DNA from 2 places in the Frederiksenia canicola genome. Region 2 is predicted to be linked to the other one. Evidence: riboswitches for the same ligand, from Rfam matches in the RefSeq annotation. Region 2 holds a riboswitch; the other holds the start of a gene.
What was found. A riboswitch is a leader RNA that binds a small molecule or an ion and turns the genes downstream of it on or off. The one in region 2 is predicted to bind thiamine pyrophosphate.
Positions count from the first base shown of each region.

Region 1: it holds a riboswitch for thiamine pyrophosphate, as region 2 does, so the genes downstream of both, A4G17_RS03150 (ABC transporter ATP-binding protein) here and thiB (thiamine ABC transporter substrate binding subunit) in region 2, are expected to answer to the same signal.

Region 1 covers NZ_CP015029.1:622,062-638,690, forward strand. The annotation lists gene spoT (bifunctional GTP diphosphokinase/guanosine-3',5'-bis pyrophosphate 3'-pyrophosphohydrolase) at 1-1,624, opposite strand, end outside; gene rpoZ (DNA-directed RNA polymerase subunit omega) at 1,757-2,038, opposite strand; gene A4G17_RS03110 (YgiW/YdeI family stress tolerance OB fold protein) at 2,287-2,679, shown strand; gene A4G17_RS03115 (MFS transporter) at 2,760-4,064, opposite strand; gene thiE (thiamine phosphate synthase) at 4,061-4,726, opposite strand; gene thiD (bifunctional hydroxymethylpyrimidine kinase/phosphomethylpyrimidine kinase) at 4,737-5,549, opposite strand; gene thiM (hydroxyethylthiazole kinase) at 5,542-6,342, opposite strand; gene A4G17_RS03135 (ABC transporter substrate-binding protein) at 6,399-7,340, opposite strand; gene tenA (thiaminase II) at 7,356-8,009, opposite strand; gene A4G17_RS03145 (ABC transporter permease) at 8,183-8,935, opposite strand; gene A4G17_RS03150 (ABC transporter ATP-binding protein) at 8,932-9,645, opposite strand; TPP riboswitch at 9,725-9,816, opposite strand; gene A4G17_RS03155 (MerR family transcriptional regulator) at 9,959-10,144, opposite strand; gene asnA (aspartate--ammonia ligase) at 10,183-11,175, opposite strand; gene asnC (transcriptional regulator AsnC) at 11,344-11,817, shown strand; gene udp (uridine phosphorylase) at 12,114-12,878, shown strand; gene recG (ATP-dependent DNA helicase RecG) at 13,041-15,122, shown strand; gene A4G17_RS03180 (DUF6630 family protein) at 15,140-16,171, shown strand; gene A4G17_RS03185 (chorismate--pyruvate lyase family protein) at 16,187-16,629, shown strand, end outside.
Region 2 covers NZ_CP015029.1:1,018,072-1,034,700, forward strand. The annotation lists gene glgP (glycogen/starch/alpha-glucan family phosphorylase) at 1-285, shown strand, start outside; gene hmpA (NO-inducible flavohemoprotein) at 436-1,590, shown strand; gene tehB (SAM-dependent methyltransferase TehB) at 1,711-2,574, opposite strand; gene hpaC (4-hydroxyphenylacetate 3-monooxygenase, reductase component) at 2,665-3,150, opposite strand; gene A4G17_RS05000 (HI1450 family dsDNA-mimic protein) at 3,185-3,508, opposite strand; gene A4G17_RS05005 (DsrE/DsrF/TusD sulfur relay family protein) at 3,518-3,868, opposite strand; gene recQ (ATP-dependent DNA helicase RecQ) at 4,156-5,970, opposite strand; gene cyaY (iron donor protein CyaY) at 5,970-6,278, opposite strand; gene lexA (transcriptional repressor LexA) at 6,431-7,060, opposite strand; gene plsB (glycerol-3-phosphate 1-O-acyltransferase PlsB) at 7,215-9,671, shown strand; gene A4G17_RS05030 (Dyp-type peroxidase) at 9,685-10,602, shown strand; TPP riboswitch at 10,641-10,738, shown strand; gene thiB (thiamine ABC transporter substrate binding subunit) at 10,791-11,768, shown strand; gene A4G17_RS05040 (aminodeoxychorismate synthase component I) at 11,893-12,864, shown strand; gene A4G17_RS05045 (aminotransferase class IV family protein) at 12,842-13,444, shown strand; gene recA (recombinase RecA) at 13,552-14,655, shown strand; gene recX (recombination regulator RecX) at 14,699-15,151, shown strand; gene yqfB (N(4)-acetylcytidine aminohydrolase) at 15,135-15,470, shown strand; gene A4G17_RS05065 (DNA topoisomerase family protein) at 15,474-16,004, shown strand; gene tsaC (L-threonylcarbamoyladenylate synthase type 1 TsaC) at 16,004-16,558, shown strand; gene aroE (shikimate dehydrogenase) at 16,562-16,629, shown strand, end outside.

The DNA of each region.
Region 1 (16,629 bases), 400 kb from region 2:
TTTGCCCTGATAAACGTTGTGCAACAACGCCACTGATTTGATTGCCTAACCCAATTTCGGCGAGTAAGTCATCAAACGTAGGAAGTTTCAGTTCGTCTAATACTTTTTGTTGTACAAGCGGGTCGATTTGCTCAAAATTTTGCGAATTGAGTGATAACAATAATTGACGTCTTCCCAAAGAAATCGCTTCGGTACGTTCTTGGCGTTTTAATGTGTTTCTAATGCAGGAGCGGGCTTTTGCCGTGACGACAAAGTTCAGCCATAGGGCATTTAACCGAATGGAGTCGGCGGTTTGAATTTCAATGGTTTGCCCTGACTGGAGGGGCTGTGAAAGTGGGTATGGATTGTGATCTACCACGGCGCCAATGCAGCGGTCGCCTACATCGGTATGTACCGCATAAGCAAAATCGACCGCGGTGGCATTGGCTGGCAGTTGTACAATCCTGCCTTTTGGTGTGAAGACATAAATGTCGCTAGAGAACAGATCGGATTTTACATTCTCAATAAATTCAACCGAATTACCTGCACTTTGTTGCATTTCAACGATGCTTTTCAGCCATTGTTGGGTGCGAAGTTGTACATTGGTCGCATCTTGATCTTTATATCCCCAGTGAGCAACGACACCCAGCCGTGCTTGTTGATCCATTTCTTCAGTACGAATCAGTACATCGACAGGCACGCCTTTAGGGCCGATCATTGACGTGTGCAATGATTGGTAGCCATTAGTTTTTGGTACCGCAATATAATCTTTTACTTGAAATGGACGAGGTTTATACAAGCTGTGCATTTGTCCTAAAACCCGGTAACAGCTATCGACAGAATCCACGACCACACGGAAAGAATAAATATCTAAAATTGAATTAAAATGCTGTGCTTTTTCCCGCATTTTCAGGTAAAGATAATAGAGCGGGCGTTCTTTGCCGTAAACACGAGCAGCGATTCCCACTTCATCTAAACGGGCTTGAATATCTTGTTTGATCTGCTTGATTAAGCTCTGCAGGTTTCCCCGAGCGGTTTCAACCGCTTTTTTAATAACCTCATAACGATAAGGATACATCGCTTTAAAGCAGAGATCTTCTAACTCATTTTTAAGCGATTCCATCCCTAATCGGTGGGCAAGCGGGGTGTAAATTTCGAGTGTTTCTTTAGCAATTCGTTGACGCTTGTCTGGACGCAACGCCCCTAACGTTTGCATATTGTGCGTGCGGTCAGCCAGTTTGATAAGTACCACTCGAATGTCTTTGGTCATTGCCAAGATCATTTTGCGGAAATTTTCGACTTGAGCTTCTTGACGGGTACGGAATTTGAGTTTATCTAATTTTGAAACGCCTTGAACAATCTCCGCCGTGCTTTGCCCAAATTCATTGGCGAGCTGTTCTTCTGTATAAGGCGTATCTTCAATGACATCGTGCAACAATGCAGCCATAACGGCTTCATGATCGAGCCGCATTTCCGCAATAATGCAGGCTACTGCCACAGGGTGAGTGATGTAAGGCTCGCCACTTGAACGAAATTGCCCTTCGTGAGCATCTCGGGCAACCACAAAGGCACGTTCGATTTGTGCAATTTGTTCTGCAGGCAAATACGCCTGAATAATGGCATTAAGACTCTCAAAATACTGCATATTTGCCCCCTTGCTGCTCGACATCAAAACTATATCAAATACTCACCTTAGAATAGAGACAAAAATGGACAACCCAATTTGCAAAATAATCAGCGAATCTGACCGCTTGCAACGGCGTTGTCCATTCAAAAATTATGAATTTGCTTGAACATCAGCAAGGAATGAAATGGCTTCTTTTTCGGCAATTTCTTGGCGAAGCATTTCAATGTTTTCTTGCTGATCCATAATTTGATTGTTGATCAAGCCTTCTTCAATCTCACGCAACGCAATCACGGTTGGTTTATCGCCTTCTTCGGCAACCAACGGGTCACGCGTGTGAAGCTGTAATTGTCTTGCACGGCGAGCTGCCGTTAAAATTAAATCAAAGCGGTTGCCAATTTTATCTACTGCGTCTTGAACCGTTACACGAGCCATTGTTTACTCCAAATGTTGCAAAATTTTCAGATTCTAAAAGGGTAGGAATTATACAGAAGATCCCGCAGTCTTACAATAACCCTAAGACGAGAAGCCACGGATAACAAGCGGTCAGATTTCTCACATTTTTTGCAAAAAAAGTTCTGCCCTTAAGTTTTTGTTAAGATTTATTGTGTTTAATACGTACCAACGACGGCAAGCTGCTTTCGTTATCTTGAAAAATTTTAACCATACACTCGGAGTAATTTATGAAAAACGTTATGTTAATCACATCACTTTTAGCCGTTTCTACCGTCGCAGCTGCAAAAGGCGGATTCCAAGATGGCAATCACCATAAAGGGGGTAAAGGCGAGCACGTTCAGCAAGGCTTTGTGGATGAAAGCCGTATGGTAAAAAGTGTTAGCGAGGCGCTAAAAGCAGACGACTACACACCTGTCTTATTAGTTGGTTCTATTGTGAAGCAAATTGATAGCGATGAATTCATCTTTAAAGACAGTACAGGCGAAGTGCAAATTGATGTGAAAAAACGTGCCTGGGGCGGACAAACCATTACCCCGCAAGACACCATTGAGATTCAAGGGAAAGTGGATAAAGAATGGTCACAAACCGAAATTGATGTGCATCGTGTCACGAAAAAATAATCGTTGAAACCCACAAGCGGTCAGATTCTTGAAATATTTTGCAATGTGCAACATTTTGATGGGAACTGACCGCTTGTATTTTAGATTTCTGTTAATTCCAACTGCGTCGTTTCGGCCAATCGCCATAGGGCTAGGCACGAAATCAGCGAGATGGCGGTGAGATAAAGACCGATGCCGATGAGGCCAAAATTGGCATTGATTTTGACCGAGAACACGGTAAACAGGCTGCCACCCACGATGCCTGCGATGGTGTACGACAATGCCGCACCTGAATAGCGAACTTGGGTTGGGAACAGCTCGGGCAACAGCACCGCCATGGGGCCGAAAGTCAGCCCTTGGATCACAAAGCCAATCGCCAAGAACCAGAACACGCTCGTCGGCGTACCATTGTGTAAAAATAGCGGTAGAGCCAAGCCAAATATCGCCATTGCGAGAGTGGACCACAACAACAAGTTTCGCCGCCCAACTTTGTGAGCGTACACGCCCGATAACGCAATGGAAATGCCGAAAATCACCGAGGTAATCAGCAAAAAGGTCGTGAAGGTGCTGGCGGGAATGCCTAAGCCAAGCGGATGCCCTGCGGCTGATAAGGCTGGGGCGTTTTTGGCGTAAAGTTGAGCGAAAGCGACTAAAATATAGAAGAGCACATAGCCTGAAGCGGCAATCAACATTCCCACCGTAAACGGCTTGAGATGATGCTTGAAAATAGTTTTAAGCGGCACGGCAACGGTTTTGCCTTGCTGTTCCGCTTGCATAAACACGTGGCTTTCATTCAATTTTGCCCGCAAGTACAAGCCAATCACCACCAGCACGATCGATGAAATAAATGGAATTCGCCATGCCCATTCCACTAACGCGTTCTGACCGAAAATCGCCCCCACTAAGAAAAATGCACCGTTTGCGAGTAACAAGCCAATCGGGGCCCCAAGTTGGGGGAAAATGCCGTACCATGCTCGTTTCTCTTTCGGCGAATTTTCCACGGCGACCAATGCCGCACCTGCCCATTCACCACCCAGTCCGATGCCTTGCCCAACACGACACAAGCACAAAAACAGTGTGGCCCAAATGCCGATGTCACGATAGGTCGGCAATAAGCCAATCGCAATGGTTGAAATCCCCATTAACAGTAACGATGCCACCAAGGTTTTCTTTCGTCCGATTTTATCGCCAAAATGCCCAAACAATATCGCCCCAATCGGCCGAGCAAAAAAGGTTAGTGCCAGTGTGGAAAGGGCATACAAGTCATTGGCAAGCGGGTCGTTGCTGTTAAAAAATTGCGAATTGAACACTAACACTGCTGCCATGGCATAGATGTAGTTGTCGAAATACTCAATCGCAGTGCCGACCATTGTCGCCACCGCGATATTGCGTGGAGTATTTTTCATCGTAACAACTCCTTCACTGTCGCAAAAATATCTTCCGCTCGAGCGATCGCCGAAATCACCGCCACACCGTCCGCCCCTTTGGCACGTAACATTGCCGCAGTGTCCACGCCAATACCGCCAATGGCAACGATCGGCTTGTCGATGTTGTTCTGGCGAATGGTGGTCACAAAGTCAGGTGTGACTACCGGTTTCGGATCTTCTTTGGAAAAGGTCGGGAAGATCGGACCGACGCCGAAATAGTCCACATGCGGATCGGCTTGTGCGACCAAACCTTGTGCTAAGGTATTGACCGAGGTGCCGACAACACATTTTCCGCCGGAACGCTGTTTTGCTTCCGCTGGGGACATATCGCTTTGCCCAACGTGAATGCCATCCGCCCCCACTTCGATCGCCAGTTTGACATTATCATCGATCACAAAAGGCACATTGTGCTGGCGGCAAAGGTCACGACAGCGGATCGCTAAGGCTTTACAAGCGGTTGGATCTTGTAAAGATTTTGCACCTTTCTCACGAAATTGATAGCAAGTGATCCCCGCCTGCAATGCCTGTTCCAATACTTTCAGCAAATTGTCGGCAGGATTACCGCTTAAATGTGCCACATCTTGCGACCCTGCAACAAAATAGAGCCGCATCGCCGCCCGCACATCAAATGTAGCTTGCATGGTATCTCCTTTATTTTTTCCATTGCGAATATGCCCAATGGTTTGTTGGGCCGTGTCCGTGACCGATGTTCAATGAATGGCTGATGGCGGCGGTAATGAAATCTTTTGCCGTTTGCACTGCACTTTTGACGCTTTCGCCCTTCGCCAATTCAGCGGCAATGCAGGCGGAGAAGGTGCAGCCTGTGCCGTGGGTGTGGCGAGTGTTGAAACGTGGGCTATCGAGTCGCAGCATATCATTTTGAGTAAACAACCAATCCCGACACACGTCGCTTTGCGAATTTTGGCTATGTCCACCTTTGATCAGCACGTTTTTCACGCCCATGTTGAGTAGCTTTTCTGCCGCCAAACAAGCGGTGCGATCATCGACAATTTTTACCTCGGTTAAGGCTTCTGCTTCAGGCAGATTGGGGGTAATCACTTCGGCGTTCGGCACTAATAGCGTGCGTAATGCTTCCACCGCATCGGGTTCGAGCAACGCGGCACCACCTTTGGCGTACATCACAGGGTCTAGCACCATTTTACCGAACTGGTATTTTTGCAAGCTGTTGGCGATACACTGGATAATTTCGCTGTTGCCAAGCATGCCAATTTTGAACGCATTCACGTGATAATCATCGGCAATGGCTTTCAACTGTCCTTCAATAATGTGCAGTGGCACAGGGTGAATATCGTAAACACCGAGACTGTTTTGCACGGTAATGGCGGTGATGGCGGTCATTCCAAACACATGTTGCATTTGGAAGGTCTTGAGATCCGCTTGACAGCCTGCACCGCCAGAGTTGTCTGAACCTGCGATAGTTAAGGCGATAGAAATGTTATTCATAGGAAATCCTTGCATATTGATTGAGGTGTTCAGGGGAAAGGCAGGCCAGTTGATCGAGCAAACCAACGAAAAATTGTCCGTTTTGAGTAGCACTCAGCGGTTCGGCGGCAATTTCGCCTGCAATCGCATAGGCAGAGCAGCCTTCGATCAGTGCCGCAAAGTAGTCTTGTGGCTCTGCAACCGCTAGAAATGCTCCGCAAATCGCACTCAGTAAGCAGCCTGATGCGGTGATTTTGGGAAACAATGGCGTACCGTTTTGCAGTTTGGCAAGGCGGGAGCCGTCGCTAATAAAATCGGTTTCTCCGCTGATAATCGCAATACAGCCATATTGACGAGCGACTTTATGGGCGATTTCGCCTAAATTCGCTTTGCCATTGCCTGCATCCACGCCTTTTGCTGCCCACTGCACATTAGCCAAATACGCCAATTCGCCAGCGTTGCCACGAATGGCCGTGAATTTCACTTGGTTGAGCAACGCCGAGACGGTCTGTTGGCGGAACGTGGTCGCCCCTACACCAACGGGATCAAGCACCACAGGAATGCCGATTTCATTAGCCGTTTTGCCCGCCAACACCATTGCATCGATCTCTTTACCGAGCAGTGTGCCGATATTGATCACAAGGGCTTGGCTGATTTTCGGTACTTCTACCATTTCTTCGAGGTTAGCAGACATTATCGGCGATGCCCCGATTGCGAGTAGCCCATTTGCCGAAAAGTTCGCTGCCACGATATTGGTGATGTTATGCACCAATGGATTGCGTTCGCGGAGTCTGGAAAGGAATTTGGATTGCATATAACAGCCTCGTAGGGGCGGACCTAAGTATCCGCCTATCTATAGATAATGTAGAACTATTTAATTTCCACCGCATAATCCGCCACGGGCAGCACCTTGTCGGTGAGTTGATGTTGTTGCAGGAATGCTGCCATTTTTTCGTAGCGGGCCGTATCCAACGCACGTGGGCGGTGGGTAAGACGTGGTAAAGTGTCTCGCCACGCCAAACGGTTGAGTTCGGTGTCGAGCTCTTTTGGCTTATAGCTCACATAGGCTTCCCACGCTTCTTCTGGGTGATTTAAGGTGTAAACGGTGGCTTGCTCCAAAGCGGTCAAAAATGCGGAGATTTTTGCTTTTGGCATGGTGTGTTTGTTCGCCACTAAAATCAGCTCGTCATACACGGGCACGCCGTGCTCTTCAGGGTAGAACGCCTTTCCTGGGTGTTTTTCGAGTTTGAGCTGGTTAAGCTCCACATTACGATAGCCGCCAATAATCGCATCCACTTTGCCGCTGATTAACGACGGAGAAAGTGACCAGTTTACGTTCACTTTTTCCACATCGTTTACCGAAAGCCCTGCATCTGCCAACATTGCCGAAAGTAGCACATCTTCAAAGCCGCTGACGGAATAGCCGACTTTTTTGCCTTTCAGATCCGCCAACGTTTTGATATGGCTACTTTCTAAGAAAGTCAGGGTATTTAACGGGGTGGAAATCAGTGTACCAACTCGCACCAACGGTAAGCCGTTCGGTACGGCAAGTTGCAATTGCGGCTGATAGTCCACCGCCAAATCCGCTTTGCCTGCCGCAACCAATTTGGGAGGCATTGACGGATCGGCAGGTTCTACTATTTCCACTTCTAGATCGTTATTGGCAAAAAAGCCTTTTTGTTGTGCGACAATCAACGCCGCGTGGTCAGGGTTCACAAACCAATCGAGTAACAAGGTGAGTTTCTCTTTGGCAGTGGCTGGGGTGCTGAAACAGAGCATGGCGGCACTCAAAAGTGCGGTCAGTGTTTTCATTTTTGGTCTCCTTTATTAACTTAAATCTAATCCCATTTGCCAAAATGCCACTTCCATTCGAGTGGCGGTGTTGAAAATCTGTTGAATTTTGGCAAGGCGTGCTTCATCAAGCCCTTGGCAGAGCAAATCTAAATTGTCGGCAAGAGCTTGGGTGGCGTGTTGAAATTCTGCGGAGGCGTACATCTCAATCCAAACTTGATACGGGTTCTCGGCAGGACTGCGACCGCGGGTCGCCAAATTCCGCCCAATTTCGGCATAGCCAATCGCACAGGGGGCAATCGCCGCATAGAGTTCAGGTAAACCGCCCACCATTCCGCAATCCAACACATAGCGGGTATAGGCAACACACGCCGCCGACTCAGGCGTAGCGAGCAAGGTTTTTTCATCAATACCCCATTCTTTGCAAAAGCCGATATGTAACTGAATTTCGTGCAACAAGGCGGCTACTGACTGATGTGCGATTTCCATTTGAGTGAAGTTATCCGCCTTGTAAATTGCCAAAGCAAAAGCTCGGTTGTAATGCAATAGATAGAGGTAATCCTGTTTTAAGTAATGTTGAAAATTCATTAAGGGCAAGGTGCCATTTTCAAGCTGTTGCACAAAGGGATGTTCAATGTAGTTTTCCCAGTATGGCTGGGCATTTTTAATCAGTGTTTGTGTGATGGACATGGTATCTCCTTAAGTTATATTCTGCCCCCGCTTGCGGGGGAAGTGGTTGAGCGTAGCGAAACCGAAGGGGGGAATTTGCAAAATTTTGCAAAAATCTGGCCGCTTGCTTACCCCCTACCCCGCCTTCGGCGGTACTTCCCCCGCAAGCGGGGGCAGAATTTGTTACCGAACATTCATCCAACTTTCCCCACCCACGGCACCGCTTTGCGTAGTCCATAATCCACGCTGAAGTAGAGTAGTAAGGCAATCACCAGCAAAATCAGCAAGGCAGAGAACATTAAATCCACTTGCATTCGGGCGTTGGCGTGTAGCATTAAGTATCCCAAGCCTTGCGATGAACCAACCCATTCGCCCACCACAGCCCCGATAGGGGCGACGGAAACCGCAATGCGTAGCCCAGATGCCAAAGACGGCAAGGCGGCAGGCAAGCGAACTCGAAATAGCATTGCAAGCGGTGAGATTTGCATCGTTTTTGCCAATTCCAACCACGGTTTTGGTGTGTTGCGTAGGCCGTCATAGCAGGCGGCGGTCACAGGGAAATAGATGATTAAAATCGTCATGGCAATTTTCGATGCTAGACCATAGCCGAACCACAGTACGAGCAGTGGAGCAATGGCGAAGACGGGAATCGCTTGGGAAATTACCAATAGCGGCAGCAATAAATTGGCAAGCCGTGGCGAGAGGGCAAGCAGCAGAGCGGAACTTAGCCCTAGGGCGAAACCGAGCGTTAGCCCTAAAAAAATTTCAAGCAGGGTGATTTGGGTGTGCGACCACAGCATTTCGGCGTGGGAGCCGAATTGGGCGAAAACGTTCGCGGGTGGTGGCAGTAAATAGTGTGGCAAGGCAAACAGGCTGACAACCGCTTGCCATAAGGCGAGTAGCATTAGGCTCAATAAGGCGGATTTGAACAACGCTCGCAAACTCATTCGTCCCCCTCAAGCAATGCGGATAACAATTTTTCTTGCAATTGCCATAACGCTTGATCGCCAAGCTCCCGTGGAGCCTTCCCTTGTGGAATAATGGGTTCAGAAAGGGTGGCGGGTTGAGATTGCAAAATAACGATCTGATCACCTAAGCGGATGGCTTCTTGCGGATCGTGCGTAATCAACAACACCGTTTTTTCTCGCAATAGTTCACAGGCGAGATCTTGCAACTGACGGCGGGTAACGGCATCGAGTGCAGAAAAAGGTTCGTCCATCAGCACAATATCTGCTTGTTGCATTAATACCCGAGCCAATGCCACACGTTGTCGTTGCCCGCCTGACAGTTGGTAGCAGGCTTTGTCAGCATGGGATTGCATTTTTACTGCAGAAAGTAACCGCTTGGCGTGGGCGGTGGTTTCGGTATTTTTCGTGCCCTTGAGATGATGGGCAAGTTGGACGTTATCCAGCACGGATAGCCAAGGAAACAGTGAGTCTTGCTGTGCCATATAGGCGATGTTGCCCTGTCGTACGATGTTGCCCGCCTGAATGGCATCGTCTTCTAAGCCAGCAATCGCACGTAGCAAGGTGGATTTACCAATCCCCGATTTGCCGAGCAGCACCGTCCATTGCCCCGCATTTAACTGAAAATCAAATTGCTGGAATAGTGGTTTTGCGTTAAAACACAGTGTCAGCTTTGCGATCTGCACACACATTTTTGCCCCCGAAAATGATCGGTTTAGTGCAGAAAATAGGGGCGAGATAACGAAAAAGGCGAAAAATTGAAAGGGAAATAGAGTTGCATAATTAGTTTCCTACGTCAGTATTAGCTGTATCAGGTTCACGGGTATCATCTCAGCTGCCAAGCAGCACCCCGACTAAATGGAGCAGAAGTTTATAGCATTGGATGAGAAAAACAATAGGAATGTGGGAGGTTTGTGACAAAAATGTGAACTAGTTCACATTTACAAGCGGTAACTTTACGCTGATTTTTTGCAAAATGTGGGGTGGAACTGACCGCTTGTTGTGTCACTCTGTGAAGAATGCCATCACTTTACATTGCTCAACATGATTTTGATTACAGCCTGAAAGGGACGTCATAATCGCTTTGATTTCAATAGGTTGTGCGATTTTTTGTTCAACTTGCAGTAAGTGCTGTGCGACGAATTGGTCTGCGTTTTGACAATAGGGTAAAAATAAAGCGGTGAGTGCCAATTGCAAAATATTTGCAGGATCTCACCGCTTGTATATGATTAAAGAATGTTCTCGAATTGTTCTAACATTGCTTTTGGCCACACGCTGGATTGCACTTCACCAATATGTTTTTTACGAAGTAAAAGCATCGCTAAACGTGATTGACCAATACCGCCACCGATAGAAAGCGGTAGGCGACCGGCTAATAAGTCTTTGTGCCAATCCATTTCTAAACGAGCTTCGTCGCCAGTGAGAGAAACTTGTAAGCGTAGTGCTTTTTCATCTACGCGAATCCCCATTGATGAAAGCTCAAATGCGGTACCGAGCTCGGCGTTCCATACTAAAATATCACCGTTTAAGCCTTTGTAGCCGTTTTCTGATTCCGTTGTCCAGTCGTCATAGTCAGGTGCTCGACCGTCGTGTGGTTTGCCGTCAGATAATTTGCCGCCAATACCGATTAAGAATACCGCACCATATTCCTTACAAATAGCATTCTCTCGCTCTTTGCCCGTCATATTTGGATAGCGTGTAACTAAGTCTTCACTGTGAACAAAGGTAATTTGTTTTGGCAAAATAGATGGAATATCAAAGCGGGCTTCTACCGCCAGTTCGGTTAAACGAATCGCACGATAAATTGAACGTACCGTTTCTTTTAAGTATTCAAAGTTGCGACGTCCTGCTGGAATCACTTTTTCCCAGTCCCATTGATCCACAAAGACAGAGTGCGTTGGATCGAGCGAGTCTTCATCTGGACGCAGGGCTTTCATATGCACGAATAAACCCTCGCCTTCTTTAAATTGGAAACGCGCCAGAGTATGACGTTTCCATTTTGCCAGAGAGTGAACCACTTCATAACGTGCATTTGGAATGCATTTGACATTCACTTGCACCGCTTTTTCGATACCAGAAAGGTTGTCTTGCATACCGTTACCCACTTCACTCAAAATTGGGCCTTGTACTTCAATAATATCTAACTGCTCGATTAAGTTTTGGGTAAAGGTGTTCTTAACAAAGCTAATTTCTTGTTGCTGTAAAATAAATGATTTTTTCATAATTTGCCTTCATTCATCTAATTTGTCATAAAATGATGAACACAATTTAACGTAAAATCGGAAAAATGCAATGTTACTTCAAAAAAACTCTTTGGGTGTTAGATTTTGTCTAATTTTATATGGTATATTTTTAGAAACATTCAAATGGTGGTAAAAAAGGAGCAAAAAATGCATAAAAATTATCAACCGACCTTTCAAATTGATCAGCTTGACCAACGAATTTTGCACGTTTTAACCGAAGACGCTCGTACCCCTTACGCAGAAATGGCAAAAAATTTTGGGGTGAGCCCGGGGACGATTCACGTTCGTGTTGAAAAAATGCGTCAAGCAGGGATTATTGAAGGCACTAAATTACGGATTAATGAACGTAAACTGGGTTATGATGTTTGCTGCTTTATCGGCATTATTTTAAAAAGTGCAAAAGACTACGAAAAAGTGATTGCTAAATTACGCGAGTTTGATGAAGTGGTCGAAGCCTATTACACCACGGGCAACTATTCGATTTTCTTAAAAGTGATGACCCACACTATTGAAGAGCTGCACCGTGTGCTGGCGACTAAAATTCAGTTGATTGAAGAAATCCAATCTACCGAAACGCTCATCTCAATGCAAAATCCGATTCTGCGAGACATTAAGCCTTAGGGAGAAGGGCAACAAGCGGTCAGATCTGTCACATTTTTTGCAAATCTACCTATGTAGTGTCACAACCTGAGAACGCAAACGTTTCCTTTTGATCTTGTTCACATTTTTCAACTCGGATTTGCAAAAGTTTTAGGGAAACTGACCGTTTGGTTGGTAGAATGATATCCAAGTTGCCTAGGGCTACCCCTAGGTTAGTTATCAATGAGCAATGATATTGCTCAACGGAATATCGCTCCAGCGGAGCGAATTTATCATTAACCTAGGGTACTCGTCCTAGGCATAATAAGGAGCACACTATGTCAGAAGTATTCCACTTGGGTTTAACCAAAGCGATGTTAAAAGGGGCAAAAGTGGCGATCGTTCCAGGCGATCCCGCTCGCAGTGAACGTATCGCAGCGAAAATGGAAAATCCAGAATTTTTAGTTTCAACCCGTGAATTTACCTCTTGGTTGGGCTATGTAAATGGTCAGCCAATTGTGGTTTGTTCAACAGGGATCGGCGGTCCGTCTGTGTCGATTTGTGTGGAAGAATTAGCCCAACTTGGCGTGCGTTCATTCCTACGTATCGGTACTACTGGAGCAATTCAGCCACATATTAATGTGGGCGATGTGCTTGTCACCACAGGGGCTGTGCGTTTAGACGGTGCAAGCCAACATTTCGCACCATTGGAATATCCAGCTGTGGCGAACTTTGAAGCGACCAACGCACTTTATGCCGCAGCATTAAATCAAGGTGTGACTCCATATGTGGGTATTACTGCATCATCTGACACTTTCTACCCTGGTCAAGAGCGTTACGACACTTACTCAGGCAAAGTGTGGAAACACTACCAAGGTTCACTCAAACAGTGGCAAGAACTGAATGTGATGAACTTTGAAATGGAATCTGCAACACTGTTCACCATGTGTTCTGCTCTCGGCTTGCGTGCGGGTATGGTTTCAGGGGTAATCGTAAACCGCACTCAACAAGAAATTCCAAATGAAGAAACCATCAAAGGCACCGAAAGCCGTGCGATTGATGTGGTGGTAGAAGCGGCTGGAAAATTGGCGTTAGATAACTAATTGATTTGCAAAAAATGGCAAGGAACTGACCGCTTGTTGTGATGCAAGCGGTTAGTTTCACTCAATATTTTGCAAATACAGCATGAAGTCAAAGGGTGTCATTGCGGCACCCTTTGTTCTTTTATACAATCACGCGGTCTTTTTCTTCGTATTTTTTTACCAATGAGCCAACAACTTTTAGACGGTGTTCCGCTGACGGCGTTATCGGGCGTGGGGGCGGCGATTTCGGAAAAGCTGAGCAGGATCGGCATCAATAATGTGCAAGATCTGCTGTTTCATTTGCCGATGCGATATGAAGATCGCACTCGGATCACGCCGATTATCGATCTTCGTCCAGAAAGTTACGCCACCATCGAAGGCATTGTGCAGCTAACCGAAGTGCAGTTCGGCAAACGTCCGATTTTAAGTACCACCCTTTCCGATGGCACCAGCAAAATCACCCTGAAATTTTTCAATTTCAATGCGGGAATGAAAAATAGCTTGGCAGCGGGTGTGCGAGTCAAGGCGTTTGGTGAGGTCAAACGGGGGCATTATATGGCGGAAATTCATCACCCTGAATATCAAATTATTCGGGGAAATGAACCGCTTGTGTTGGCGGAAACCCTTACGCCGATTTACTCCACCACCGAAGGATTGAAGCAAGCTTCACTCCGTAAATTGACTGAACAAGCCTTGGCGTTGTTAGCTAAAGTACAAGTCGCTGAACTGCTGCCTGATGAATTTAATCCACATAAATACAGCTTGAAGCAGGCACTGCAGTTGCTGCATCGCCCTGATCCGAGTATTTCGCCCGAACAGTTGGAAAAAGGCGAGCATCCAGCACAAAAGCGTCTGATTTTTGAAGAATTATTGGCACATAATTTGGCGATGCAACAGGTGCGATTAGGCATTCAGCAACACTTTGCCGAGCCACTATGCTATCAAACCGATCTCAAACAGCAATTTTTAGCTAGCCTACCGTTTCAGCCAACTAAGGCACAACAGCGGGTGACGTTGGATATTGAAAACGATCTCATCAAACCACATCCGATGATGCGGCTGGTGCAAGGCGATGTCGGCTCGGGCAAAACCTTAGTGGCGGCGTTGGCGGCGTTATTGGCGATTGATAACGGCAAGCAAGTGGCGTTAATGGCACCAACCGAAATTCTCGCCGAGCAGCACGCTAACAATTTTGCCAATTGGCTCAAACCGTTTGGTATCGAAGTTGGTTGGTTGGCGGGCAAAGTGAAAGGAAAAGCCCGAAAGGCACAGTTGGAGGCGATTAAAAACGGCGAAGTACAGATGATTATCGGCACCCACGCACTATTTCAGGATCAAGTTGAATTTGCCGATTTAGCCCTAGTGATTATTGACGAGCAGCACCGGTTCGGTGTTCATCAGCGGCTCACCTTGCGAGAAAAAGGGGCGAAGGGTGATATCTATCCGCACCAGCTAATTATGACCGCAACACCGATTCCACGCACCTTAGCGATGACCGTTTACGCTGATTTAGATACTTCAATTATTGACGAACTTCCCCCTGGGCGAACGCCAATTACTACCGTGGCGGTGTCAGAAGATCGGCGTAATGAAATTGTTCAACGAGTTTATCAGGCGTGTAAAAATGAAAAACGTCAAGCTTATTGGGTTTGCACCTTGATTGACGAAAGTGAAGTGCTGGAAGCTCAAGCGGCGGCGGCAATGGCGGAAGATTTACAGCGAGCTTTGCCTGATCTTCGAATTGGCTTAGTGCATGGGAGAATGAAGCCGCAAGAAAAACAAGCGATTATGGCGGAATTTAAAACGGGTAATCTTGATTTATTAGTGGCGACCACGGTAATCGAGGTTGGCGTGGATGTGCCAAATGCGAGTTTGATGATCATTGAAAATTCCGAACGGCTTGGTTTGGCACAGCTGCATCAGTTGCGTGGACGGGTTGGGCGTGGATCCACGGCATCTCATTGCGTACTGATGTACAAGCCTCCCCTTGGTAAAATTTCGCAAAAACGTTTGGCAGTACTACGAGACAGTCAAGATGGTTTTGTGATCGCCGAAAAAGATTTAGAAATTCGTGGGCCGGGTGAAGTGCTTGGCACCAAACAAACGGGAATTGCGGAGTTCAAAATTGCCAACTTAATGCGAGATCGAAAAATGATCCCGCTCGTTCAGAATTACGCCAAACAGCTTATCGCCAAATATCCCGACATTGCCGATAAGTTGATTAAACGTTGGCTCAATGAAAAAACGGTGTATAGTCAGGCTTAGTGATTGTAGGAGAAAAAATGGATCACACTCTACGCCAAATATTGCTTGAAATTGAAGGTTATCTCGAAAACGAAATGCATGTGGAAATTCCAACTAAGCAGTTCAAAAGCGATATTTTGGTGGATTATTACTACTACCCGCAGGATTTCATGAATTTCACCGAAGAAGAACAAGAAGAAGTGAATGACTGCTTAAAACAAGCGGGCTATGTTGAATGCCACGATGCACTTGCTGATTTTATGCAAAAAGCGAATATTGCTTTATTAGATAAAGACCAGTTTACTGACGATAATAACTACACATTTATGGTGATTGAATGCACAATTGCCCCATTTCTGAAAGAACACCAGCAATTTTTAAGGCAAGAAACAATGGTCTTTATTTGTGCTCCTTATATTGATGGTGATGAGCAGCAACAGTTTAAAGTTTTTCTAACGACACCAACCACAGGTAATTTATTTCTCCAGTTAAAGCGTTCTCGGCAAATTTCAGCTGAAGAACAAGGGGATATCGAGAAGAGATATTGGGAATTATTTGAGCAATCCGTAATCGAAGTACATCAAAGTCTCTATCTAGACCCTGTTGATCTGGTTGCCAATGATGAGCATCGCCTTGAGGAATTTATTACGTTGGCGGGGATTGATGATCGAGAAAGTTTTAAAACGCAATATTATTTAATTCAACACGATCCTGAACAGTTTATCCGTCAATTAAAAGAAGAGGGATTTTACGGTGAGCCCAGTCGCTCATTCTTATATTACCGTTTTCTCCTTGAAGACTACAGCTATTTTGCGTATTGGGAGTTGGATTATGAGGCGATTGCAGATTATATTGCTGCGCTCATTGGGCAAAATTTCTCATTAGATGAGGAACAATCTCGACAACTGAGTGACATTGCCGAAAAGCTACAACAAGAATCTGATTTCACGTTATTAAGTATTGATACTGAGTTTTTTGATGGTGAGGGGTTATTTGTTTGTCGCAAAGAGAATGTAGAGGCAATCCTGAGATTAGCCAAGCAGCTTGGTTTTCCAATCAATGCATTATAAGGTGATGAGCAAGAAATGCGTAACGAATCACAGTTATTATTATACCGAAATATATTAGCAAAGCCCGAGCAACCTGAAGCAAGCGGTCAGTTGCCCCCCAATATTTGCAAATGGTTACAACATACGGATTCATTGACCCAGAAATTGCAACAAATATGCCAGAAATTGACCGTTGAGATTACCCTGCAAGGTTGGCAAGCGGTTAGTTCTGAGTGGAAAGAGTTAGAATGGCGAGTTGATTCAACCGCTTGGATACGTGAAGTCATCTTAAAAGGGGATGATGATCCCTGGATTTTTGCTCAAACACGCTTGCCAAAACATACAGTTGATAAAGTAGCTCAAGCCGTATTGACGTTGGGTGAGCAGCCAATTGGTTTGTGGCTCTTTCAGCAACAGCCAAGGCGTTTAGCTTTGTCATGGTGGCAAGATCCACAGACAGGTTTGTATGCAAGACGTTC
Region 2 (16,629 bases):
GACGACGTATTACGCAATGCGATCGATGCCTTAACGGACGGCAGCTTTGCTAACGGTGATCAACACCGTTACGATGCGTTGGTGGATAACTTAATCAACCACGATCCGTTCTGTACACTGGCCGATTTTGCAAGCTATCGAGCGGCACAGCAAGAAATTGCAAAACGTTACCAGAATCAGACCGCTTGGGTAGAGTCGGCAATTCTGAATACCGCACGTCTTGGCGCCTTTAGTTCAGACCGCTCTATTCGTGATTACCAAACGCGAATTTGGAAAAAAGCGTAAAGAAAATGTTGAGCTTGTTGCGGGAAACTTAAGAAAGTTTTGATTTTTCTCAAGGCATAGACATTTATTTTTAAGTATCTTGCATCTGAAATACCTGACAAAAATGGTCGGGTATTTCTTTTTCAACTTTACCTAAATAGTGGAGTGACTATGTTAGATCAACAAACAAAAGACATTATTAAAGCAACAATTCCTGTATTAGAACAACACGGCACAACGATTACGCAAACATTCTATAAAAATATGTTTGCCGCCCATCCTGAATTACTCAACATTTTCAATAAAACCAACCAAAAGCAAGGACGTCAGCCAATGGCATTAGCGAGCACAGTGCTTGCTGCAGCAAAACATATTGATAATTTAGGTGACATTCTTCCACATGTTATGCAAATCGGTCATAAACACCGTGCATTAGAAATCAAAGCAGAGCATTACCCAATCGTAGGCGAAAATTTATTGATTGCCATTAAAGAAGTGCTTGGCGACGCGGCGACACCAGAGATTATTGATGCGTGGGCAAAAGCCTATGGCGTGATTGCAGATGTCTTTATTCAAGTTGAACAAGCGATGTACGATAAGGCAGCATGGCAAGGCTTCAAACCATTTAAAGTGGTTAATAAACGCCCAGTGTCTGATAGTATCGTGGAGTTTACGGTAACGGCCGATTTCCCATTACCAAAAGTGGAAGCTGGTCAATACATTACTGTTCGCGTTCAACCAAAAGGGGAAGAAAACCTTTCTCTTCGCCACTATTCTATTTGCTCCGTGGATACCTCAACTGGTCTTAAATTTGCGGTAAAACGTGAAGGAACAGGTGAGCGTAAAGGCTTAGTATCTCACTACTTACATGATGAGATCCAAGTCGGGGACACATTAGAATTTACTGCACCGGCGGGCGATTTCTTATTAGCTGAGAGCGATAAACCACTCGTATTGGTCAGTGGTGGGGTAGGGATTACCCCTGTTGTTGCAATGCTTGAGCAACAAGTGAATCAAAATCCTGCTCGTCCAATTTATTGGGTTCATTCTTGCTTTAATGAAAAAAATCACGCATTTAAAGCAGAAGTTGAAACCTTACTTGAAAAAGCTCAACACGCAGTTGCTCACATTGTATATACTGAAAATGCACCACGTATTGATGTGAATTTCGTGAAGCAACATTTACCACAAGGATCAGATGTTTATCTCTGTGGATCAATTGGCTTTATGGAAGATGTGCTTGCGGCGTTAAAAGAGAGTGGCTGGGCTGAAAGCGATATACACTTTGAGCCGTTTGGGCCAAAAATGAGTGTAGTAAGTGTATAAAATAGCACTTAAAACCGTGTAGAAATGCGAGCGTAATGCTCGCATTTTTCATGACAAGCGGTCAGTTTATCCCCATTTTTTGCAAATTTTTGCTCGGAAATGACCGCTTGTAAGTCTGAATTAGGCGACTTTCTTAGCTAACATAGTGGCAAATTTAAGCTGAATGCGGTTGCCATTTTCATCGGTTTTATGTAAATGGCCGAGATCTTCATTATATTTAACCAATTCCCAGCCTTTGTAGTATTCCGCTAATTCACCTTCCGCAAAAGTGAATGAAAACGGCATTGGACAAGGGTAATCTGCGGTGCTCATTGCACACACAATCAAATTATAGCCGCCGATTTTGGTGTTTTTCTGCATATTTTCGATGATAGCGGGAATGCGATCGCGATTTAAGAACATCATCACTACGGTAGAAACAATAAAATCAAAGTCGCCCGAAATATCTGCTTGGTTGATGTCGTACACATCGGTGCGAATATTTTTCATCCCTTCTTTTTCGATGATGTGGTCAAGAAAATGAATACTTTCGGCATTGTGATCGACTGCAGTCACATCAAAGCTTAGCAGATTCAAATAGAGCGAATTACGCCCGCGTCCACAGCCTAAATCCAACACTTTGCCCTGCTGAATATAATGCATTGCATTTAACACTTCTGAATGAGTCGTGGTGAGATTGTATTTTTTCGCAAAATAATCTTCAGGCTTGCAGTAAAAACCAAGTTGGCATTCAAGATCATCGGTTAAGGCTTCCACCTTATGCCAAACTTGTGGTTCAACAAAGGGGCGTTGATGATTTACATCAAATACTTCTTCGCTCACCACATCGCCTTCTTTGGTGAGCTCGTAGTATTTAATTGCCCCTTTCAAAATCGTCAGTTTCGCCCAAGTTCCCACTTTGGTATTGTGCTTTTCTTGGAACATTTGCGGCAGGCTGTCTTTCGTCCAAATGGGCATTTGTTTGTAGAGAATAAGATCTTGCATAATTTTTCCTAAAATGAAGTGATAAAACGTAGCTATCTTATAACAAAAAGACCGACTATTTTAGTCGGTCTTTTTGTTATTTGATTAAGATCAAATTTCAGCGGCCTTGAATTGGCGCGAAAAATAAATCAGCCCGTGCTTTGGTGAATGGCTAATGTCAGAGAGTTTCACAATAAAAATAGAGTGGCTGCCAACGGGGTAGCTTTCGACAATTTCGCCTTGTAAGCAAGAAACCGCATCACGAAGTAGTGGCACACCGTGCTGACCTTCATTCCATTGGTTCCAACTAAAACGTTCTTCCATCGTGCTGCCTGACATTCCCGCAAAATGTTTGGCAAGATCGGCTTGTTCATGGCTAAGTACATTAATACATACTTTACCATTCTGTTTCACCACATCGTGCAGTTCGCTATTTTGATTAACGCAAAAAAGTACGCTTGGTGGGCTGTCAGTAACCGAGGTAACCGATGAAACGGTAATCCCCACTTTACCTGCTTCACCATTACTTGTCACAATGTGTACCGCAGCAGCAAGATGTGCCATTGCGTCTCGAAATTGCTGTGAAAATTCAGCCATTATTTTCTCCTTTTATTTTTGATTTTTGTTGTTTTTATTCTTTCCAAATCACGTGGTACTCACGATTTTCTGCATTGTGTGAAATTAAGAAACGGGCGAAAATATCGTCCATTTCATCTTTTTCATTGTATAAACCAATCCAAACTTCTGCGAAGGCTTCAGGATCGATCAAGGTACCAATTTCTTGATCCCAATTATCGCTGGTTTCAACCATTTCGGCTCCGCCACGTTCTTCAAATTGCAAATTGAACAGTAGAATATCGGCAGGATCGAGATTTTCCCCAGCCATTTCTAAGAAAATATCGTAAGCGATATCAATGGCTTCATCGGGAGAGAGTGTATTATTTTCCGTTGTCATTTGTATTCCTTAAAAATTCAAGACTTTGTCTGCAGCCATTGTCCAGTCAGCAAGTTCAATGAGTGTACCAATTTCCACGCCATCAGCCAGTGGCAATTCGGTCATACCTCGGGCGTTAGTACAGGTTTTGCATAGTTTAACGATTGCTCCTTGAGCAGAGAGAATTTCCAACATTTGCTGAGCGTGATAGCTCTCCGTTGGATTCTGTTTGGCTAGTCCAGCAACGACGGCATCAGACATTAAAAATAGCTTAATTTCTGCGTTGTGCTGGTCTTGAATTTGTAATGCCAAACGTAATGCACTGAAGAATGTTTCATTACCATAAGGGGCGGCGTTGATAATAAAGAGAAGTTTTTGCATAAAAGCATCCTTACAAGCGGTTAGATACTGAGAAAGTTTTACAAATTTTTCCTTTAGTAAAAGCAAAAAGGAAGAGAAGCTATTATTATCCCACCCAAACGCATTTTGCAATAAATAGTCGTGAAACCATCGTAACAGCTGGATTAATTTCTGTTAGACGATCGGCTGCTAATTTCATTACACAATAGTGGATGACATGCCCATCAATATTTTCGGAGCTTGCAATTCGCGAATGCCACAGGTATTTCAGAATTTGTGACAAAGATGACGAATTATTGTAGAAATAATTAATTTCTATATTGGGTATGTTCTTGGATTAGCTGTAAAAATGCAGGGCCAAAACGCTCTAATTTTCGCTCTCCAACTCCGTTAATCGAAAGCATTTCTTCTTCCGTAATCGGTAAAAACTCTGCCATTTCTTGCAAAGTGGCGTCGTTGAAAACTACATAAGGTGGCACATTTTCTTTATCAGCAATCTGTTTACGTAAAAAGCGCAAGCGGGCGAACAGATCCTTATCATAATGGCGTGTTGGTTGCGGTTTCTGCACATAAGCGGTCGCAGAAAAGCTCAACCGTGGCATTGCTAATTCCAGCGGTATTTCTGCCCGCAAAATTGGACGAGCCTGTTCGGTGAGTTGTAATGCAGAATGGTTCACAATGTTTTGCTGAATAAAGCCCAAATGAATGAGCTGACGGGTGACGCTGATCCAATACTCTTGAGATTTGTCTTTGCCGATGCCGTAAACGGAAAGGGTATCGTGCTGAAGATCTCGAATTTTTTGATGATTTAACCCACGTAGCACCGCAATAATGTGGTGTAAACCAAAGCGTTGCCCGGTACGATAAATAACCGACATCACTTTTTGGGCATCGACTAAGCCATCATATTTTTGGGGCGGATCAAGGCAAATATCGCAATTTTTACAAGGCTGTTGGCGAGATTCGCCAAAATAATTGAGCAGTACTAAACGGCGGCACGTTTGCGATTCGGCAAATGCCCCGATGGCTTGCAATTTATGTTGTTCGATTTGACGTTGTTCACTTTCGGGCTTTTCCAATAAAATTTTATGCAGCCAGCCGTAATCCGCAGGATCGTAAAACAGCACTGCTTCTGCGGGCAGATCGTCTCGTCCTGCCCGTCCGGTTTCTTGGTAGTAGGACTCAATGCTGCGGGGTAAATCAAAATGCACCACAAACCGCACATTCGATTTATTGATCCCCATACCAAACGCAATAGTTGCCACCACCACTTGAATGTTATCTCGTTGAAAGGCATTTTGTACGGTTTCCCGCTGCTCGGCCGTCATCCCTGCGTGGTAGCCCATTACCGCAATACCACGAGTTGCCAGTCTTTCGCTAATTTCCTCCACTTTTTTGCGGCTATTGCAATAAATAATGCCACTTTTGCCTTTTTGACGGTGGATGAATCTGACTAACTGATCCATCGGCTTGAATTTTTCTTGCACGGTGTAGCGAATGTTTGGGCGGTCGAAACTGCCTAGATAAGTGTGCGGATTTTCCAGCTGCAAATGCTGGATAATATCAGCTCGAGTCGTGGGATCTGCCGTGGCGGTCAGAGCAACAAGCGGTGTGTTTGGGAAAGTTTTTCGCAATCCACCAAGCAAAGTATATTCAGGGCGGAAATCATGCCCCCATTGAGAAACACAATGGGCTTCATCCACCGCGAGCAAGCTGATTTTGCAGTGATGAATAAAGTGGAAAAAGTTAGAGGTCATCACTTTTTCGGGGGAAAGATAGAGTAGTTTGAGTTGTCCCGATAACGCTTTTTGCTCAACAAGCTGCTGTTCGGCTAAAGTTTGACTAGAGTTGAGATAAGCCGCTTCGATCCCGTTTGCCAAAAGCTGATCGACCTGATCTTTCATTAAGGAAATCAGCGGCGAGATTACCAATGTGATGCCATCTAGACAGAGTGCGGGCACTTGATAGCAAAGGGATTTTCCGCCGCCCGTGGTCATAATCACTAAACAGTCGTTGCCTGTCAAAATGGCATCAATGACTTCTGCTTGTCCGTGACGAAAAGATTGGTAGCCGAAGACGTTATGTAAAATGTCTTCGGCTTTAGCAAGGGGGGAATAGGACATTAACTAAACGAAACGGTTTCACCGTGGCGAGCAACCGCTTCTTCTAAGTGACGCCAAAATGAACGACCTTCTGAGCTTAGCCAATCGCCATCACGGTAAGCAAAATGGAAACCGCCCAATTTGCTGGCAAGCCATAATTCAAGCATTGATTCCTGTTTATTGATTACGATCTGTGAATCGTCATTAAAATAGAGCGTCATTACCGAGCCTTGTGTTTCACAATCCACATCGCAACCTTGCTCATCTAATTGTTCTTCAATCTTTGCCCACACCTTTTCAATTTCTTGCTGAAATTCCGCTAAATTCATCGTTGTTTCTCTTGTTTGCTAGATAAAAAATAAACTGCTATTTTGGGCTTTTCTGCGTGGCTTTTCAATCTAGATTTGCAAAAAATGCATAGGAACTGACCGCTTGTCGTTGAGAACAAGCGGTCAGTTCCGCAGAACGTTTTGCAAATGTATTACATCCACGAATTACTGCGAATAACGCCGACGGCTAAGCCTTCAATTTCAATAAATGAAGTGCGAGGATCAACAATAATTGGCTTAAGTGCATCATTTTCTGGATGGAGATAGATTAAGTCGCCTTTGCGTTCTAAGCGTTTAACCGTCACTTCATCATCCACTCGAGCGACGACAACCTGGCCATTACGAACCGAGGTGGTTTTATGTACGGCAAGTAAATCACCATCTAAAATACCAATTTTTTCCATGGAGTCGCCTTCCACTTTGAGCAAATAGTCGGCTGCGGGAGAGAACATTGCACCATTTACGGGGATATGATTTTCCACATGTTCAATTGCCATAATTGGAGAGCCCGCAGCCACTTTACCGATTAATGGTAAACCATCGTCATTTGCGGCAGCTTCGGTATCAACGAGTATACGAATACCACGCGAAGTACCCGAAAGCATCTCGATATAGCCTTTGCGAGCAAGGGCTTTGAGATGTTCTTCGGCGGCATTTGGGGACTTAAAGCCGATTTCACGAGCGATCTCAACCCGTGTTGGCGGCATGCCAGTGGTTTCGATATGTTGTTTCACAAAATCGAAAATTTCTTGCTGGCGAGCAGTTAGATGCTGACGTTTCATAAATTCCTCACTGTCTTTATATACAGAAAACAGTGTCATTATATACAGTGAAAAGTGGTTTGTAACTAATAAATTGAATTTTCTTGAAGAAATTTATGTTAAAATCACAATAATTTTAATCCAATCCATAACTATTAAATAAAAGGATATAAAAATGTCTAGTCTGGTTAGCTTTTATCGTAAAGTTTTAAATTTACCCCTTTCTTTATTAGTCAAATCACATTCAATCCCAACAGAGCCTGTTCAAGAACTTGGTTTGAATCTCAATCAGCCTTTTGTTTACGTACTACCTTATACTTCACAGACGGATTTATTAGTTTTACAGAAAAACTGTTTGGCATTAAATTTGCCTGATCCTTTGCAACATAATGAAGTGAATGGGCAATTATTGCCACGTTATGTATTTTTAGATGAAGGTCGCCGTTTTTTTAAAAGTAAAGGTGCCAAAAGTGAAACTGAATCTGTTTTTTATCGCTATTTAGATTTACACCGAGAAAATCCACAGCTGGACGTGCAAGTGATTCCTGTCTCCGTGTTATGGGGGCGTGCACCAGGTAAAGAAAAAGGGCTGCCTGTATTACGCTTACTGGGGGGATTTGAGCGTTTTTGGATGATTTTATGGTTCGGTCGAGACAATTTTGTACGCTTCTCGCAAGCGGTTTCACTACGTTATATGGTCGAAACGCATGGAGCCGATGAAGGTATCGCACAAAAACTGGCTCGTGTAGCAAAAATGCACTTTGCTAAACAGCGTTATTCAGCAACAGGACCTCGCTTGCCAAATCGTCAAGCGATGTTTAACAAGTTATTGCAATCGCCTGCGATCTTAGCTGCCATTGAAGATGAAGCGAAAAAGCCGAAAAGTTCGCCTGAGAAAGCTCGTAAAGAAGCCGAAAAAATTCTGGATGAAATCGCGGCAAACGTAAAACACGAAAGTTTGCGTACTGCTGATCGTGTTTTGAGTTGGTTGTGGAACAAGCTCTATCAAGGCATTAACGTCCAATACGCTGAACGTGTGCGTAAATTGGCATTAGAAGGACACGAACTGGTTTATGTGCCTTGCCACCGTAGCCATATGGACTATCTATTGCTCTCATATATTCTTTATCATCAAGGGTTAGTACCACCGCATATTGCTGCGGGGGTGAATCTAAACTTCTGGCCTGCAGGTCCACTATTCCGTAGTTGGGGCGCTTTTTTCTTACGTCGTACCTTCAAAGGCAATCGCTTATATTCAACGATTTTCCGTGAATATCTCGCAGAATTATTCTACCGTGGCTATTCGGTGGAATATTTCATCGAAGGTGGTCGTTCACGCACGGGGCGTTTACTTGAACCGAAAACGGGTATGATGTCGATGACCTTACAAGCCTTGCAACGAGGTTTGTCTCGTCCGATCAGCATTGTGCCAGTGTATATTGGCTACGAACATGTTTTAGAAGTGGATACCTACGCCAAAGAATTGCGTGGGGCGGAGAAAGAGAAAGAAAACGCAGGCTTAGTGTTACGGGTGATCAAAAAACTTCGTAACCTGGGTCAAGGCTATGTGAATTTTGGCGAACCGATTCAGCTCAACCACTATCTGAATTTGCAATTTCCAGAGTGGAAAGAACCGCTTGCAGAGGGCGAACGCCCGAAATGGCTAAATAATGCAGTGGAAGCAGTATCTAAACAGGTGATGGTCAATATCAATAATGCGGCCGCGGTGAATGCGAAGAATTTAATTGGCTCAGTGTTGTTGGCTTCTCGCCAGCGTTCGCTTACTCGTGAACAATTGATCGAACAAGTCGAAAGCTATCTAGAATTATTCAAAAATGTGCCGTATTCACAAGATGTGACTTTGCCAACAGATTCAGCCGATGAAATGCTCGATCATGTTATCACCTTGCCACGTTCAGGTGTGGTTTCTGAGAAAGATAGCTTCGGTGAAATTATTCGTTTAGATCGTCAATCGGCGGTCTTGATGACTTACTATCGCAATAACATTCAACATTTGTTTGTGCTGCCGTCGTTGGTAGCAAGTATTGTGTTGCACCACGAGGCAATTTCAAAAGATCTCATTATTCAAAGTATCAATCGCATTTACCCTTTCTTACAAGCAGAATTGTTTTTGCATTTTGATCAAAACGATGTGCGTAACCAAGTGGAAGCCATTTTGCAGGAGTTCACTCGCCAGCAACTGATTAAGAATGAAAGTGAAATGTTGATGATTAACCGTCATCGAATTCGTACTTTACAGCTACATTCTGCTGGTGTGAGAGAAGTGTTGCAACGTTACTACATTAGCTTAAGCATTTTAATTGAACAACCTGAAATCAGCCGCAATGAACTGGAAAAAGAGAGCCGTTCAATTGCTCAACGTTTATCGGTGTTGCATGGCATCAATGCCCCTGAATTCTTCGATAAAGCCTTATTTTCAACTTTTAGTAACACACTTAAAGAACAAGGGTATTTTGATGAAGAGGGCAATGCCGTGGTTGCTAAAGTGCAAGAAACAGAAGAACTACTGCGTGGTTTGATTTCCCTTGAAGTGCAACAAACAATCCAAGGGGCAATGGTAAAATTAGAAAAAGGCGAAGAGAATACTCAGTCGCAATCAACAGAAGCATAATTTGGAGAATACAATGGCAACCCCACAAAGTGGCATGACCTTAACCCATCGTAAAGCGGGTATTTTTATTGAAGCAATGGTATCCGATACGGAATCTTTGCGTTCAAAAATTCAACATGTTCATCAACAATTTAAACAAATTCAAGCACAATTTGAAAACGAGCCTCTTGGGCTTACTATTGCCTTTGGCACAAAGCTTTGGCAGCAGTTAGCAAGTGCGCAATCCGCAGCGGAATTGCACGATTTCCAACCGCTTGGCAAAGCTGAACGGGAATTTGCTCCAGCAACGCAACGGGATTTGTTAGTGCATATTCAATCAAATCGTCCAGATGTCAATTTCAGCGTAGCATTGATGCTTGTTGAGCAACTCAAAGAGTGCATTCAAGTGGTTGAAGAAATTCACGGTTTTCGTTGGGTGGAAGAGCGGGACTTTACAGGCTTTATTGATGGTACTGAGAATCCAAAAACCGATGAAAAACTGCGTGAAATTGCGTTGATTGACGAAGGTGAAGATGCTGGTGGTAGCTATGTATTAAGCCAACGTTATGTGCATCATTTAGATAAATGGCACAAGATGTCGGTTGATCGCCAAGAGCAAGTAATCGGTCGAACCAAAGTAGATAGCGTAGAATTAGATGATGTACCGCCACAATCACACGTTGGGCGAGTGGATCTGAAAGAAGATGGTAAGGGGCTAAAAATTTTACGCCATAGTTTGCCATACGGCTTAGCCAGTGGTGAACACGGCTTGTATTTCTTGGCATTCTCAAAACGCTTGCACAATATAGACAAACAGTTGTTAAGTATGTTTGGCGAATTAGACGGCAAAACTGATCGCTTGCTTGGCTTTACCAAAGCGGTAACGGGCAGCTACTATTATGCTCCAAGCCTTGAGCAGCTGTGCAATTTGCAAAAAATTGAGCGGAACTGACCGCTTGCTGAAAGCCTAAATCGGGCGGTATAATCCGCCCGTTCTCATTGGGGTGCTTTGTAATGCAGAAGCTGAGAAATACCCATAGAACCTGATCTGACTAATATCAGCGTAGGGATTTGAGACAGGAACAGCCGTATTTTCCAGTTTTAAATCCTTCTATTTCAATTATTTAGAAGGAAATTTCAATGAAACTTAAACCTCTTTTTGCCCTTTCTTCCCTTGCCCTTTCTTTTTCAGTGTTGGCAAACCAACCAACTTTAACGGTTTACACTTACGATTCTTTTACTTCCGACTGGGGGGCTGGTCCAAAACTAGAGCCGATTTTTGAACAACAATGTGGCTGCGACCTGAAATTTATGCCATTTGAAGATGGCGTAACAATGTTCAATCGTATCCGTCTGGAAGGCAATAAAACCAAAGCGGATGTGATGTTAGGCATTGATAACTTTGTGATGCCAGAAGCGGAAAAATCAGGACTATTTGCGGAAAGCGGGTTAGAAAACAAAGGGTTAGATCTTAACTGGACAGATAAAACTTTCGTTCCTTTTGACTTTGGCGAATATGCTTTTATTTACCACAAACAAAAAGTGGCGAATCCACCAAAAAGCCTCAAAGAATTGGTTGAACGTCAAGATCTCAAAGTAATTTATCAAGACCCTCGCACAAGTACTGTTGGGCGTGGCTTACTGTTTTGGGTAAATAGTGTTTATGGCGATAACGCTGAACAAGCGTGGCAAAGCCTCGCCAAGCATACAGTGACCGTGGGTAAAGGTTGGTCAGAAACCTACGGGGCGTTTTTAAAAGGCGAGTCGGATTTAGTACTCAGCTATGCGACTTCACCACTTTATCACCAATGGCACGAAAAAGATGAAAACTATGTGGCAGCAAATTTTGCTGAAGGGCATTTAGTCCAAGTGGAAGTTGCAGCGATCACCAAAGCCAGCAAGCAGCCACAATTAGCTAAACAATTTTTAGCTTTCTTACAACAGCCAGAAGCACAAAAAATCATCTCATTCCACAACGTGATGAAGCCTGTAGTTAGCAGCCAAGCAGATCCATTATTCAAGACATTACCAACCTATCCTGCGACAAATTTTACCCAGCCAAGCACCGACACCGTGAAGCAATGGTTAGCCACTTGGCAAAAAGCAGTGAGTAAATAACCGCTTGTATTGACATCTTCCCCACTTCGTTGGGGAAGAACTATCAAATCAATTCCCTAAAACGCCATTCTTACTTCGCAAAAATTGCTATAATGTTGCCATTCTTCGCTTTTATTGATAGCCAATGCAGTATTTTATTCAACAAGCCAATTTATTCGGTGAACGCAAACAGCCTTTCTTTTTTTTAATAGATTTTGAACAAAAAAAACCGCAAATTTACCCGTTAGATCAAGCAGTTGAAAATGGGATCTTTTTTGCATTTCCATCAATAACGAATTGGGCAGAAAATGTAACTCATTTTCCACAATTTGAATTAAACATTACCCCCACGGATTTTCAAGATTACCGACAAAGTTTTGAATTAGTAAAAGAGCAGATTCAAGCAGGAAATAGCTATTTATTAAACTTAACTTGTCAAACAAAAATCGCTTCCAATTACGATCTAAAACAGATTTTTCTCGCCAGCAAAGCTAAATATAAATTGCGATTAGAAAATCAGTTTGTCTGTTTCTCGCCTGAATGTTTTGTGCGGATCGAACAGAATAAAATCTATTCTTATCCAATGAAAGGTACAATGAATGCAAAAGAAGAAAATGCCGTTGAAAAGTTAATTCATTCAGAAAAAGAATTTACCGAACATAATACCATTGTCGATTTAATTCGTAATGATTTGGCGTTAGTCGCTAATAATATTCAGGTTCGTAAATATCGCTATTTAGAAAAAGTGCAAACCCACCGTGGTGCGATTTATCAAACGAGCTCCGAAATTTGTGGGGAATTGTCAGAAAATTGGCAAGCGGAAATCGGCACAATATTGGCAAAATTATTGCCAGCAGGTTCAATTAGCGGAGCACCGAAAGTGAAAACCGTTGAAATTATTCGCCAGGCAGAGCAGCAAGAACGAGGCTATTACACAGGTATTTTTGGTTATTTTGATGGCGAAAATTTAGATAGCGCGGTGGCAATTCGTTATATTGAACAAAAAAATAACCAACTTATTTTTCGTAGTGGTGGTGGTATTACATCATTAAGTGATTTAAACGAAGAATATAATGAAATATTAGAGAAAGTTTATGTGCCAATTTCCCTTGTTTGAAACCTTAGCCGTCATTGATGGTCAATTCCAGCGTTTGAATTACCATCAACAACGTGTCAATTTGGCGTTTGAACATTTTTTTAAATCGGAAACAATTTTAGATTTAACCAAAATAACCATTCCAACTGCGTTTAAATCAGGCTTTTTTCGCTGCCGCATTGATTATTCAGCCATAGCATTTGATATTAAATTCTATGCTTATACACCACGAAAAATGACACGTTTTCAATGTGTTTATACAGAAGATTTAGATTATCAATTCAAATATAGCGATCGCAAGCGGTTAGATTTTGCTAAAGATTTGCAAATTGATGAAGTGATTATTATCAATAATGGTTTTGTGAGTGATTGTACTATTGGAAATTTACTCTTTTTAAAGAATGAAAAATGGTATAGCCCGCAGCATTATTTATTAAAGGGCACGCAATTAACCTATTTATTAGATCAGCAGAAAGTGGAACTTATGCCAATTCATATAGATGATTTGTTTGGTTATGAGAAAATTATGGTTATTAATGCATTAAATCCCTTTGAGCCAGAGCGAGCGGTTTCGATCGATTCGTCAAGTGTTTTACGTTAGGTTTGCGATACAGATCGAAAAATTTGAAAAAAAACTTGAAACTGTATATTCAAACAGTATAATGCAACAAACTTTATGACTGTTAAATCAAATACAAGGATTATTTTATGGCAGAAAAAAAATCATCAGTCTCAACCGTTACTAAACATACTGATCCAGAAAGTAAAGAAAAAGCCTTAGCCGCAGCACTTGCTCAAATTGAAAAACAGTTCGGTAAAGGTTCTATTATGACCTTAGGTGCAACGCAAGATCTTGATATTGAAGCCGTTTCAACGGGGTCAATTGGTTTAGACTTAGCCCTTGGGATCGGTGGTTTACCGATGGGGCGTATTGTCGAAATCTTCGGACCAGAGTCATCGGGTAAAACGACGTTAACGTTATCACTTATCGCTGAAGCTCAAAAAATCGGCAAAACCTGTGCTTTTATTGATGCGGAACACGCATTAGATCCTGTTTATGCCCGAAAATTGGGCGTTGATACCGATAGGTTATTGATTTCACAGCCAGACCATGGCGAACAAGCCCTTGAAATTTGCGATGCATTAGTACGCTCGGGGGCTGTTGATGTCATTATCGTGGACTCTGTTGCCGCCTTAACACCAAAAGCCGAAATTGAAGGTGAAATGGGGGATTCACATATGGGTTTACAAGCTCGTTTAATGTCGCAAGCCTTGCGTAAATTAACGGGGAATGTGAAAAATACTAACTGCTTGGTGGTCTTCATCAACCAAATTCGGATGAAAATCGGTGTGATGTTTGGCAACCCAGAAACTACAACTGGCGGTAATGCATTGAAATTCTATGCGTCTGTGCGTTTAGACATTCGTCGTTCTGGCGTGGTAAAAGACGGTGAAGAAATTTTAGGCAGTGAAACCAAAGTCAAAGTTGTGAAAAATAAAGTATCTCCGCCATTCCGCACGGCACAGTTTGATATTATGTACGGTGAAGGTATTTCCAAAGTGGGTGAAATTCTTGGTTTAGCCGTTGATCACGATCTAATTAAGAAATCAGGTGCGTGGTTCTCTTATAATGGCGAAAAAATCGGTCAAGGCAAAGCCAATGCAATGAAATGGCTGAAAGAGAATACAGAACAAGCAGATAAAATCGAGCAAGAGTTACGTGCATTGTTAATGGCAAATCCTGATAAGGTTGTAACAGCCGCAGGATCGGATAATAATGACAGTGCAGATGAACAATTTGAAGAACTTTAATTGAAAAATGCGGTGTAATGCACCGCATTTTTGTTATATTGGCATGAAACAAAAATCGACCGCAATTCAATATGTTGTATATTTGCTCTCAAAGCGGGATTACGGCGAAGCAGAATTACGACAAAAACTGAAGCAGAAAGACTTTCTCGAAGAAGAAATCGAACAGGCGATTGTCAAAGCACAAGAACATCAATGGCAAAGCGATGAGAGATTTTGTCGTCAGTTCATTCATTATCGTTCACAGCAAGGCTATGGACCAAACCGTTTAAAGCAAGAACTACGTTTTAAAGGCATTGCTGATTGGCTGATTAGTCAAGAAATGGAAAATAGTGAAGTAGATTGGTTTGAACTGGCTGAACGCGTGTTTGAGAAAAAACGCTCAACAAATTGGGATATCAAGGCTAAGCAAAAAATGTGGCGATATATGGTCAGTCACGGTTTTTACAGCGATCATTTTAGCCACTTAATGGATCTAGATTATGACGATTACCAATAAAATTACCTTTTTCAGCCGTTTTGAAGCAGATATTTTAAGCGGTAAAAAAACGATCACAATTCGCGATTTATCTGAAGCTCATTTTCAGCCAAATCAGCAACTTTGCGTTTCGACCTACGAAACTGACCGCTTGTTTGCACATATTCATGTATTATCGGTTACGCCTATTACCTTTGCGGATTTGAACGAGCAGCACGCTCAGCAAGAAAATATGACGCTAGATCAGCTCAAACTAGTGATTCGTGAAATTTATCCACAAGATGATCACTTTGTGGTGATTGAGTTTGAATTGTTGAAGAATGAGCAAACAGAGCAGTAGTCAATGAGTTTGTTTAAATCCACCAAACAGACGGAACGCTGTCCGCAATGCCACTCCCCCTTGCAAATTAAACGCGGGAAAGGCGGACTTTTTCTCGGCTGCTCGGCTTATCCAAAATGTGATTATCTCAAACCGTTGCAACAAGTAGCCCATATTATTAAAACCTTGGATGAGCTTTGCCCACAATGCCATTCGCCGCTGCAACTCAAACAAGGGCATTTTGGTATTTTTATCGGCTGCAGCACCTACCCTAATTGTGAATTTACCGTGCATAATGAGCCTGAAACAAGCGAAGAATTTAGCTGTCCTGAATGTAAAACCTATAAATTAGTCGAACGAATAGGGCGTTCGGGTAAACATTTCTATGGCTGTAGTGGCTACCCTGAATGCAAATTTACTGTGCCGAGTAAGCCAATCGAGAGAGAATGCCCGCAATGCCATTACCCTTTGGTCACTCAGAAAAGAATACGGGGAAAATCTGCATTTCTTTGTGCGAATAAACTGTGCCAATACCTTTTTAGCGATAACGAATAATGTACTCTTTTAATGAAATAGTCGAAAAACTCAAGCAAGATCAAGTGGTTGCTTACCCAACAGAAGCGGTTTTTGGCTTGGGATGTAACCCAAATAGCGAGCAAGCGGTGAGACACTTGTTAGCGTTAAAACAACGCCCTGAATCGAAAGGGTTGATTTTGATCTCTCCTTATCGTGAACTTTTATTACCTTATATTGATGAAACTCAGCTTTCTAAGCCAGAATGGCAACGTTTCGAGCACTCTTACGAGAAAGCGATTACTTGGGTAATGCCAGCAAAAACAGACGTGCCACGTTATCTTAAAGGGCAATTTGAAACTATTGCGGTCAGGTTATGCCAAGTACCTGCGGTGGTGAAATTATGTGAGGCGACGGGCTTTGCCTTAACGTCTACCAGTGCAAATTTAACTACATTGCCGCCTTGCAGAACGGCTCAAGAAGTAATGGCACAATTTGGTGACAATTTCCCTGTTGTCATCGCTGAAACAGGCGGAAAAAACAATCCTTCTGAAATTCGTGATATTTTCACCCAACAAATTTTTAGGCAGGGCTAAGTTATGAATCAATATGCTGTTTGGGGCAACCCGATTACCCAAAGTAAATCTCCTCGCATTCATCAATTGTT